Regions from separate parts of the Rhodococcus sp. PAMC28707 genome, predicted to be linked through region 1. Evidence: predicted binding sites of a transcription regulator. Region 1 holds the regulator's gene; the other holds the start of a gene.
The links. Region 1 encodes LexA, which represses DNA repair genes until DNA is damaged. Its sites were predicted from a motif close to CGAACANNTGTTCG; they were not measured.

Region 1 (6,232 bases):
GTCGCTTCCTGAAGCCAGACAGCAGAGCAAACCAGTGCAGGAGATCTTCTGGATGATCGAGGAGTTACGAATTCAACTTTTCGCGCAAGGAATTCGGACCGCGTACCCGATATCGGAAAAGAGGATCACAAAAGCAATCCAGGCCATCAGCCAACAGTGAGGCCTCGAGTCGACCGATTCTCGCCCGTCGAGCGCACGCGCTCTTCAGTCGACAGCGACAGCGGGCTGTCGATGGTCGCGAAGGCCCTGAATTTCTTTCTCGAAGTCCTCGGCCGAACTGAAGGACTTGTACACCGACGCGAACCGTAGATACGCAACCTCGTCGAGATCGCGAAGCGGACCGAGAATAGCCAGTCCGACCTCGTTGCTGGGGATCTCGGCTGATCCGGATGCCCGAACTGCATCCTCGACCTGCTGAGCCAACAGATTCAGAGCGTCGTTGTCGACATCACGGCCTTGGCAGGCACGACGGACGCCTCGCACTACTTTCTCCCGACTGAAGGGCTCGGTGACTCCGCTGCGCTTCACGACAGCCAGAACAGCGGTCTCCACTGTGGTGAAGCGGCGTCCACACTCCGGGCACGAGCGACGACGACGGATCGCCTGACCTTCGTCCGCCTCACGGGAGTCGACCACTCGGGAGTCGGGGTGCTTGCAGAACGGGCAATGCATGTAAGAGCCTCCGTCGTAGCCGTCACACCATCTCGTAGGTAGCGCAAGAGGTGCAGGTACCGAGGATACTCGGAGTGCTATCGAGCCCAGTGTCGCGTACCTGGCTCGATCAACGAGCAGTACTTCAGGCATGGTTGTATCACTGGCCCGAGTCGGTGGCCGCGATGAGATCCTGACCCGCAGTACCGACGAATCCACCTTGCTCGACGACCGTGACAGCACCGGCTGAGCCGCCGTCGAGATATCCGGCGCGTAGATTCGCAAGCCCTACCAAGCCCAGAAGAACAATGGCTGTGATCAACACACCCGCGATCGTGGCGGTCCACGACATTGTCTGACGTGGCGCCTCGTCGTCGAAGCTTCGATCGGCGGAGCTGTGATCGATGACCCGGTTGCAACCGTCCTGTTGCGCGACAGCGTGAAGGTAGCGTCGACGGTCGAGTGACGCGCAAGACGTGCGTGGGCGAGAAGTACGGACGGGCTGGCCCGAGCGCGTTGTGCGATCGAGGGTGTCGCGACCGTCTATACCCCGACCGTCTATACCCCGACCTGCTGCTGCGAGCCTGGTGAGAGCACTGGTCCGCTCTGTAGTGATGCTCATCGGAACCTCCACTGCGGTGTACAGATCGACCGTGGCGATGCTCGCGACCGACGCGACTTTCACCTTTATTCGATCAGGCGTTCGACGAACGCTTGTTCGAAGTTCTATCACGCGGGTCGGACAATGTCAGCAGAAGTTACGACACGGATCGAACAGATGTTTGATCGAACAGGGTTTTCGGGCTAGATTCGTGTCAGAAACCACACGTCACATCCACACCACGCGTTCGGGCCACTCGAGCACACGAGATGCCCGGCAGGGGAAGGCGATGCAGGAGGATGCACGAATGAAAGAAGAGACCTCGTCAGGGTCACCGAAGTCCACGGGCAAGACGAGCGGCAAGGCGAGCGGGAAGACGAAGGCTACGGCAGTGCGCGCAAAGACGCTCGGAAGTGCCACCGGTGGAAAGGTCCCCGCGCCGGCTGCCAAGACCGCCACAACCGCCAAGGCGCCCTCGGTGCCGACGGCGAAGGCATTCGAAGGTGAGGGCACCGACGTCAATGCGGGCCTGACCGAACGTCAACGCAAAGTTCTCGAGGTCATCAGAGCTTCGGTGACCGAGCGTGGCTACCCGCCGAGCATCCGGGAGATCGGGGATGCAGTCGGGCTGACCTCTACGTCGTCGGTCGCTCATCAGCTTCGGACGTTGGAACGCAAAGGTTTCCTCAGACGTGATCCGAACCGCCCACGCGCAGTGGATGTTCGCGGGCTCGACGAGGTACAGGCAGACCACGCGGCAGCCGTTGCCGACGGTTCGGCGCCTGCGGAGGATCAACTGCCGACTCCGACGTTCGTTCCAGTACTGGGAAGAATCGCAGCCGGCGGACCAATTCTTGCCGAGCAGGCGGTCGAGGACGTTTTCCCTCTCCCCCGCGAACTGGTCGGCCAGGGTTCACTGTTCATGCTGAGAGTGGTCGGCGAGTCGATGATCGAAGCAGCGATCTGCGATGGCGACTGGGTCGTGGTTCGACAGCAGAGTGTCGCCGACAACGGTGACATCGTTGCAGCAATGATCGATGGCGAAGCCACGGTGAAGACGTTCAAGCGCACCAAAGGTGAGGTATGGCTACTGCCGCACAACCCATTGTTCGAACCGATCCCGGGCAATGACGCAGCCATCCTCGGCAAGGTCGTCACGGTCATGCGCAAGCTCTGATCAGCGAGTTCGTACAGACGAAGGGCCGCAACCTCGTGTTTCGAGGTTGCGGTCCTTAACTGTATCGATCGAAAGGTGAGAACTAGAGATTCAGTCCCCGCCCGATGATTTCCTTCATGATCTCGGTCGTTCCGCCGTAGATCGTCTGCACCCGAGAGTCCATGTATGCCTTGGCAATCGGGTATTCCTTCATGTATCCGTATCCGCCATGCAGTTGCAGGCAGCGGTCGATGAGACGCACCTGGTTCTCGGTGGTCCACCACTTGGCCATAGCGGCTTCCTGCACCGTCAGCTTGCCGTCGTTGAGCAGTTCGATGAATTTGTCGACCATGATCCGTGAGGCGGTCGTCTCGGTTGCCAACTCCGCCAGCACGAATCGTGTGTTCTGGAATTTGCCGATGGACTTACCGAATGCCTTGCGATCACGGCAGTACTGAATTGTCATGTCGAGCGCCGACTCCATGGCGGCTGCTGCGACGACCGCAATGGACAGTCGTTCCTGAGGCAGGTTCTGCATCAGGTAGATGAAGCCCATCCCTTCCTCACCGAGAAGGTTCGCGGCGGGCACGCGAACGTCGGTGAAGCTGAGTTCAGCCGTGTCCTGCGCCTTCATCCCGATCTTGTCGAGATTGCGTCCGCGTTCGAAACCAGGCATGTCGCGCTCGACGACGAGCAAGCTGAATCCCTGCGCACCCTTGTCGGGGTCGGTGCAGGCTACGACGATGACGAGGTCGGCATTGATTCCGTTGGTGATGAAGGTTTTGGACCCGTTGAGGACCCAGTCGTCTCCATCGCGAACGGCCTTGGTCTTGATTCCCTGCAGATCGCTACCGGTACCGGGCTCGGTCATCGCGATCGCGGTGATCAACTCACCGGAACTGAATCCGGGTAGCCAACGCTGCTTTTGTTCTTCGTTCGTCAGATTGATGAGGTATGGCGCGACGACGTCGTTGTGCAGCGTGAATCCGATTCCGCTGTAGCCGCCGCGGGTGGTTTCCTCGGTGACGACGGCGTTGTAGCGGAAGTCTTTGACACCGCCACCGCCGTACTCCTCCGGCACGTCGGTGCCGAGGAATCCTTGCTTTCCGGCTTCTACCCACACCCAACGATCGACGAGGTTCTGCTCTTCCCACTTAGCGTGGTTCGGCGCAACGTGTTGGTCGAGGAACTTGCGGTACGACTCGCGAAACATGTCGTGCTCGGAATCGAATATCGTGCGTTCCACTTCGGTCTCCTTCGAATTGCCAACCGGCGGCACCATTGGTCACCTCCGGTGAACTGACGTCATTCGAGCCTACGGCCGAATAGGTCAACCGGTCGATGACCGAGCCGCGCGGAATCGGTGACCGAAGAAAGTGCTGTTATCGGCGCTGTGTGCGAGAAAGGGCGCGCAGAACGGGATAGCCGACCAAGATTCCGACCGATCCCCAGGCGATACCGCCGAGCTCCACCGACCCGACCGTCAGTGTCAGATCGCCGATGCCGGCAACGATGGCAGCAGCGACGACAACGAGGTTGACGGGATCGGTGAAATCGACCTTGCTGTCCGACCAGATGCGCACACCCAGCAGGCCGATCAACCCGTAAAGAACCAATGTCGCGCCACCGATGACTCCGTCCGGGACCGTGAACACCAACGCGCCGAACTTCGGCGAGAACGCGAGCACTACGGCCGTCACCGCGGCCACCCAGTAGGCCGCGGTCGAATACACCCGGGTCGCCGCCATCACGCCGATGTTCTCGGCGTAGGTCGTCGTGCCCGAGCCACCCGCAGCACCTGCCAGCGTCGTCGCCAATCCATCTGCGATGAGTGCGTCTCCGGCGAGGTCGTCGAGTTGCTTACCTGTCATTGCCGATACTGCTTTGACGTGCCCGACGTTCTCGGCCACGAGAACGATGACGACGGGTAGTGCGATGAGTACGACGGACAATTCGAACGTCGGTCCGCGGAATTCGGGAATACCGATCCATTCTGCAGCCCTCATCGCGTCGAGTTTGACGTCCGAGATCTGCCCTGACACCGCAGCGAAAACCCATCCGACGATGACACCGACAAGGATGCCGAGGCGTCCGAGCAGTCCCGGACCGGCGACGGTCACCAGCAGGATCGCCGCGAGAGTCACCGCGGCCACGAGTGGCTGCGCCTCGAACGACGACGTCGCTGCGGGAGCGAGGTTGAGTCCGATGAGAACCACGACCGCACCTGTGACGACCGGAGGCATCACCGCTTCGATGAGTCGTCCGCCCGCGAACTTGACGACCAATCCGACGAGGGTCAGCACGACGCCTACGGACATGACGGCGCCGAGTTGCGCGGCGGGGCCACTTGCCTGCGCCGCACTGAGTGGTGCAATGAAAGCGAACGAGGATCCGAGATAGCTGGGGATGCGCCCCCGCGTGATCACGAGGAACAGCGCGGTACCGATGCCCGAGAACAACAGGGTCGTGGTGACGGGAAATCCGGTCACCGTGGGAACGAGCAACGTGGCACCGAACATGGCGATGACGTGCTGCATACCGATACCCACGGTGCGCGGCCACGACAGGCGCTGGTCCGGTGCCACAACTGCCCCTGCCTCGACGTTCTTGCCGTTGCCGTGCAGGGTCCATCCGAATTGTCTTCTCACGGGTTCGAATCCTAGGGCCTGCCGCTTCGTCACTCGTTCAGGATCGACGCTGCCGCCTCACGTGCCGCCGTGGCACTGTCGGTCTTCGACGCGGCCGCGGCCGCGCGCCGGCATTGCTCGAGCGTAACCGTGGACAATTTCGCCCCTACGTGTGCGACTGCAGCCGACGCAGCGGACAGTGACGTGACACCCAAGCCCACCAGGACGCACGCCAGCAGTGGGTCGGCGGCGGCCTCTCCGCATACTCCAACAGGCTTGCCCACGGCCATACCTGCCTTCGCGGTGTGGGCGACCAGCGCGATGACCGCCGGCTGCCACGGATCGGTGAGCGATGCGAGTTGGGAGGACATCCGATCGGCAGCCATGGTGTACTGCGCCAGATCATTCGTTCCGATCGACAGAAACTCCACATGCTCGAGAATGTGCTCGGCGAGCAGCGCCGCGGCCGGAACCTCGATCATGACGCCCGGAGTCAAACCCCTCTCGCGGACGTCGGCGGCGAATGCAGCTGCTTCTGCCGGTGTGGCAATCATGGGTGCCATTACCCAAGGACTCGAGTTGGTGGCCGCGGCAGCAGCAGCGATCCCGTCGAGCTGACGATAGAGAATTCCTCGGTCCTGCTCGGCGATTCGGATGCCGCGAATACCAAGTGCGGGGTTGGCCTCGTCCGGATGGTTGGCGAAGCGCAAGGGCTTGTCCGATCCGGCGTCGAGGGTACGAACGACAACCTTGTGCCCGGCGAACGCATCGAGAACTTGACCGTAGATTTCGGCCTGCTCGTCGACGGTCGGTTCCGAGTCGCGGTCCAGGAAGCACAGCTCGGTTCGAAAGAGTCCGATCCCGTCGGCGGCAGTCTTCCTCGCTGCGCGAGCTCCCGCGCCGTCCTGAACGTTGGCAAGGATGTCGACTCGGTGGCCGTCTGCCGTAACTCCGGGCCCTGCCCATTGGGACACCCGATCCAATTCGGCTCGAGCCGAGTCAACCGAGGCTTTCGCGAGGGTCGCGTCGGGCTCGAGAACGATATCGCCGGTGATTCCGTTCACCAGAGCGGGAGCACCTTCGGTGACGTCGTCGAGCCCCGTGACCGCCACGACGCACGGGATGCCGAGCTGACGCGCAATGATCGCGGTGTGACTTGTCGGTCCACCGAGTGATGTTGCCAGTGCGAGAACCAGA
Region 2 (5,579 bases), 730 kb from region 1:
GTCGTTGCGTCCCCGGAGTACACCGTGGCTCGCTGCTGACGACGCTCGTAGGCGCGCAAGGCAGCACCGGAGCGTGCAGCACCAGTCTCCGTCGAGGTCGCTCGTGTTCGACGCGTACGCCGAGTTCCTGCCGAACCCGCGGTGATTGTCATGCCGCTCTCCTTGCGATGCGCTCGGCTGCACGTAGGCGCACAGGCGCCGAACGCGGGTTGTCTTCGATTTCTTGTTCCGAGGCGCGTTCGGCACCTCGGGTGAGCAGTGCGAACTCAGGACCCATCCCGGGGAGCTCGACCGGAAGACCCTCTGGGCTACGAGATTTGACCCGAGGAGCAAGTTCCTTCTTCACTACTCGATCTTCGAGCGACTGGTAGGACATGAACACCACTCGTCCGCCGATCGAGAGTGCATCCAGACCGGCAGGTACTGCCTTCTCCAGCGAATCCAGCTCACCGTTCACCTCGATGCGCAGAGCTTGAAAGGTGCGTTTGGCCGGATGCCCGCCCGTGCGGCGCGTAGCTGCCGGAATCGACTCGTAGAGAAGTTCCACCAGGGCACCGCTCGTGGCGAAAGGAGTGATCGCCCGACGCCGAAGGATCGCCGATGCGATACGACCCGCGAACCGCTCTTCACCATAGGTACTGAGCACCCGCGCGATATCGCCATGACTGTAGGTATTGAGGATGTCCGCGGCCGTAATACCCACCGTCGAGTCCATCCGCATGTCCAGAGGCGCGTCTATCGAATAGGCGAATCCACGTTCGGCCTCGTCCAACTGCATCGACGAAACACCGAGGTCGAAGAGAATGGCATGTACCGACCCGTACTCGGGAAGACCTGCCTCTTCGAGCGCAGCACCGATTCCGTCGTACGTCGTATGTACGAACGTTGTCCTGTCGGAGAATTCGGACAGGCGCCGACTCGCGAGTTCGAGAGCGGCAGGATCCCGGTCGAGGCCGATAAGACGTACACCGGGATAGGTTCGCAAAAAGTGTTCGGAGTGGCCCCCGAGCCCGAGGGTGGCATCGATCATGACGCTGCCTTCTCCACCGGGGCCTACTGCGGTCAACGCTGGACCCAGCAGTTCGTCGGCTCGGCCCAACCGGACCGGAATATGCTTGGCACGAGGGATATTCGATGCATTGGATCCCTGCGACGGTCCTGCGGTATTTTCAGGGCCGCCAGGAGGGCTGTCCGGGGCGGGCGGCTGAGACTCGCCTTCCACAATGATTCCTCCCGGTCTTGCTTGGCGCACCTTGTGCTCGGCGAGCGGATCGAAGAGATGAACTGTGTCGAATGCTTCGAGGTCCCTGTCCGATAGGGATCCTGGCGTTGGGGAAGAACGTCAGGGTCCTGATCTGTGAAACCTGGCGTTGGGGAAGAACGTCAGGGTTCTGATCGGGCAGAGGCCTCGCGGCACTCGGCGGTGAATTAGTGGCGCTACATAATCCCTCCGAGGGATTCGTCGAAGGCGTCGGAGAAGCTCTGCTCGCTTTCCGCCGAGTAACGGGTCCAGGACTCTTTGTTCCAGATCTCGATGAACTCGATGGAACCGTTGACGACGACTTCGCGCCCAAGATTCGCGTAGCGCCGATGGTCGGCGCTGATCATGATCCGCCCCTGCCCGTCGAGCTGCTGCTCGTCGGTGCCGGCACCCAACTGCCTTATGTACGCACGTGCGACGGGATTCGAGCGCGAGGCTTCGGTGAGCTTGCGAACCCGCTCGGAGAACTCCTCCGGGGTGTAGACGGCGAGGCTGTGATCCTGCCCTTTGCTCACCATCACACCTCCAGAAAGCGCTTCGCGGAACTTCGCCGGCAATGTCAACCGACCCTTGTCGTCGAGCTTTGGCGTGTAGGTACCGAGGAACACTCGACACCTCCTACCTGAACCCTTCGCTGTCCACCACTTTACCCCACTTCCCCCCACTATCAATCCCTGACGAGGATTCGTTTGTCATCATCCACACAAAAGCGCAGCTCAAAGCGGTGGAAGGCTGTGGGGAGGATTTATGCCATCGGCGCGCCTGGCTCGGATCGAGGAATCTACTGCGCGAGCTGAGACGACGAAACTGCAGTTCGGGTCCACGTCCCGAGGGCTGCGAATCGCCGAACGGGCGGCAGTGGGTCCAAGTGGGGATTGACAGGTACAGCCCCGGCCAGCGGGGCGAACGCGATGTGGACAGCAAAAAAGCGGCGCCCCATCTCTCGATGGAACACCGCTTTCGCGTTCTTCAGCATCGCGCGTTCTAGTGCCGCGCGTTCTTTGACGTCAACCGCTGCGGGCCACGATCGAGTCCATCAGACTGCAATCGCGCGCACAGTGTTCACTCCTGCTCGAACCGCCGCCGGAACCGATCTTCCATGCGCGACGCGAAGCCTCCGCCTTTACGGGCAGACTTGGACTTCTGCCCCGAGCTCCTCGGACCGGACCCGGAATTGGATCCGCTCACACTCGATGCGTCGCCGTCGGACGGCGTTGCAGCTTTGCGTGATCCGCCGAGAAGAAACAGCACGCCTGCCCCGAACATCAGGACGAAGCCGACGAGGCTTATCACAGGAAAACCGCCGGGCTTGAATGGCAGAGCCACCCCGGCGATCAGAAGAACAAGCCCCAACGCGAACAATGCGGCCGCTTGAAAACGGCGTTTGCTCGATGCCGTACGCATGCGTCCGCTTCGTACGTGCGAGGCGAATTTGGGATCCTCGGCGTAGAGAGCGCTCTCGATTTGATCGAGCATGCGCTGCTCGTGCTCGGAGAGTGGCACGGTACCTCCCCCTGAACAGAAATTGAAAGTCATTTCGGGTCCGAAACGACGGGAAGCTGACCTTGGCGGCTACCTACTGTCGATAATACGAGCAGAATCGCCTGCTTACCACCTACTCGCGATATGTGTTCCTGAGAATGTTCGAAGTTCCCCAGCGCAACGCCACAATCGGCACTCGGAAGTCGTTGATCTGCAGTACCCGCGGCAGGCGCCAGACGCGGACCGGCGAAGAACGCCGCGCTCAAGCAGACATCGAGTGCGGACGGACTTCCTGTCTGTCGAGTCGTGAATCGACTCCGATGTACTCCTCCACGACCTGAAGGAATCGCCCCACTTCGCGGTAGAACTCGTCGGCGTCGTTTTCGTCGATCGATCGGCGCAAGCCCGCCTGGACGGCCGCTCTGGTCGTCGAGAAGCCGGAAAAGTACTCAGCCCAGGAATCTAGGGCGGGCGCCGCCTTTGCCATCAGCACCCAGGCACTTCGCGAGCGCACTCGCGATGCGGCGATCGGGGTCGCCTCCAGGACCGCTGCCGCGCCGCGCAGAGCCGCTATATAGCAGTCGAGAAACATCTCGGTGGCATCCGCGGCGCCCACCGACCCGGACAGCATCGCATCCGCTCGACCGAGCAACGCTCTGGCGCGAGGCGATACCCCCGGACGTACGTCAGCACGGAGAACTTTGGCAGCCATACTCGAACACCTCCCGTTCGATTCGCCTCACGCGGCCGTTCGATCTGGTAATTCGGATTCGGTGGTACGGATTAGGTACCACCGACACGCCCGGACAACGATGAAGCTCTAAGGTCGGAACCCGGCGAGTCTCGCTTCCCTCGAGCTCTTCGCCGGATCGCCGACATCGAACATTCGTTCGACATATTCAATATAACTGCGCCCACCGACAAGTAGTCAAGGAAAGGTTGAGAACAGTCGCTACCGATGCGGAAACGACCCCCTATCTCGTCGACCTTTCCCCTCAGGAAATTCGTCGCCGCCTCCCCGAAGCTCTGGCCATTTACGTAGCGGCCATGGGCTACCCCCAGGGCACCGAGTACCACCGCGCTCCCATGTGGATCGAGCATCTGTCGCGGCCAGGCTGGCGGGGAGTCGGAGCAGTGCTCCCCACCTCCGATGCACCCCTGGTCGCCGTGGCATACGGCTATCACGGTGCTCGAAATCATTGGTGGCATCAGCAGGTGCGCGACGGGCTGCACAGATCCGGGCACACGGGCGAGTACATCGACGGAGTACTCGACGACTACTTCGAGTTGACGGAACTGCACGTCACACCGAGCGCCCAGGGCCATGGACTCGGCCGCGCACTCACTCGCAGACTTCTACAGGATCGACCCGAAAAGAGCGTGCTTCTGTCCACCCCGGAGGTCGAGCAAGAGGAAAACCGCGCCTGGCGTTTGTACCGGCGACTCGGATTCGAGGATGTGCTGCGCGACTTCACGTTTTCTGGCGATCGACGGCCGTTCGCCGTGCTGGGTCACGCACTTCCGTTCGAATGAAGGACGACCTATAGCCTGGACCGGTGATCGACGCTGTGGTAGTAGGCTCCGGCCATAATGCTTTGACCTCGGCTTGCTATCTCGCTGCAGCTGGGCTGTCCGTCGAGGTGCTCGAACGAGACACGATCGCCGGCGGCGCGGTGTCGTCCGTGGAGAGATTCCCCGGACACCGCGTGGACCGCGGGTCGTCTGCGCACATCATGGTGCGTCACACCGGAGTAATCGAAGAACTCGATCTCGCCAGTTACGGCCTGCGCTACGCCGAGTGTGATCCGTGGGCCTTCGCGCCAGGAGCCCCGAACTCCACCGAGGAAGCATTGGTCTTCCATCGCGACCTCGACCGAACATGCGAGTCGATCGCGCGGTCCTGCGGGACCGCCGATGCGATCGCCTATAGACAGTTCGTTGCAATGTGGGGACCACGAAGCGCTAGGACCATGCGGGCGTTCTCCTCCCCACCCACCGGCCCAGGCCTGCTTCGCTCCTTCTGGGGTCTCGACGCCCCCGACGGCGGAAGCGCATTGTCTCGCGAATTCCTCACTACCGGTGATGCCCTGCTCGATTCGTTGTTCACCAGTGAACGCCTGAAAGCTGCACTGGCGTGGTTCGGCGCGCAATCCGGGCCACCCATGTCCGAGCCAGGCACTGCCCCCATGGTCGGCTTCGCGGCCCTTATGCATACGCTTCCGCCCGGGCGTGCGATCGGTGGAAGTGGCGCACTGACCGAGGCCCTCGTTGCTCGGCTGTCGGCGACGGGCGGGTCGGTTTCCGTGGGCGATGCAGTCGAGGCAGTGTCGCCGAGAGATGGGCAGTGGACCACCACGACGTCTTCTGGACGATCGATCCGAAGCCGAATGGTCATCGCTGGCTGTCACATTCTGACCACTCTCGATCTTCTCGCGGCAGGCGGCCACGATCCTCGGGCCATCGAAGCCTGGCGCCGACACATTCGGGTCGGCCCCGGTATCGGGATGGCAGTCCGTCTCGCCACCGACTCGCTGCCGCAGTATTCGAGCGCAGCGGCCGATTCCGACGCGACAACGGGTCTACAGATGCTGGTTCGCGACCGTGCACATCTGCGTCTGGCCCATGGGTCCGCGTCTGCAGGTGAACTCCCACCGAGGCCTGCGGTACTGGGCATGTCGTTCACCGCGATCGATCCCACCGTTGCACCCGCAGGTCAACATCAGATTTCGCTGTGGTCACAGTGGCAGCCCCACACCCTGTCCGGAGGACGGCAGTGGCGTCGATCGGAGCAGGTACGTGCCGACGATCTCGCCGAGCTCGAGGCGGACCGAATTGT

Region 2: the regulator LexA is predicted to act here: its motif matches at 3,623-3,636, upstream of E5720_RS19675 (SAV_6107 family HEPN domain-containing protein).

What each region holds. Positions count from the first base shown of each region.
Region 1 is NZ_CP039253.1:313,920-320,151, forward strand. It holds gene hrpA (ATP-dependent RNA helicase HrpA) at 1-160, shown strand, start outside; gene nrdR (transcriptional regulator NrdR) at 205-672, opposite strand; gene E5720_RS01405 (hypothetical protein) at 812-1,273, opposite strand; gene lexA (transcriptional repressor LexA) at 1,731-2,429, shown strand; gene E5720_RS01415 (acyl-CoA dehydrogenase family protein) at 2,512-3,654, opposite strand; gene E5720_RS01420 (solute carrier family 23 protein) at 3,791-5,056, opposite strand; gene ptsP (phosphoenolpyruvate--protein phosphotransferase) at 5,086-6,232, opposite strand, start outside.
Region 2 is NZ_CP039253.1:4,316,335-4,321,913, reverse strand. It holds gene E5720_RS19695 (hypothetical protein) at 1-152, opposite strand, end outside; gene rsmH (16S rRNA (cytosine(1402)-N(4))-methyltransferase RsmH) at 149-1,129, opposite strand; gene mraZ (division/cell wall cluster transcriptional repressor MraZ) at 1,438-1,869, opposite strand; gene E5720_RS19680 (DUF3040 domain-containing protein) at 2,324-2,764, opposite strand; gene E5720_RS19675 (SAV_6107 family HEPN domain-containing protein) at 3,006-3,455, opposite strand; gene E5720_RS19670 (GNAT family N-acetyltransferase) at 3,683-4,276, shown strand; gene E5720_RS19665 (NAD(P)/FAD-dependent oxidoreductase) at 4,300-5,579, shown strand, end outside.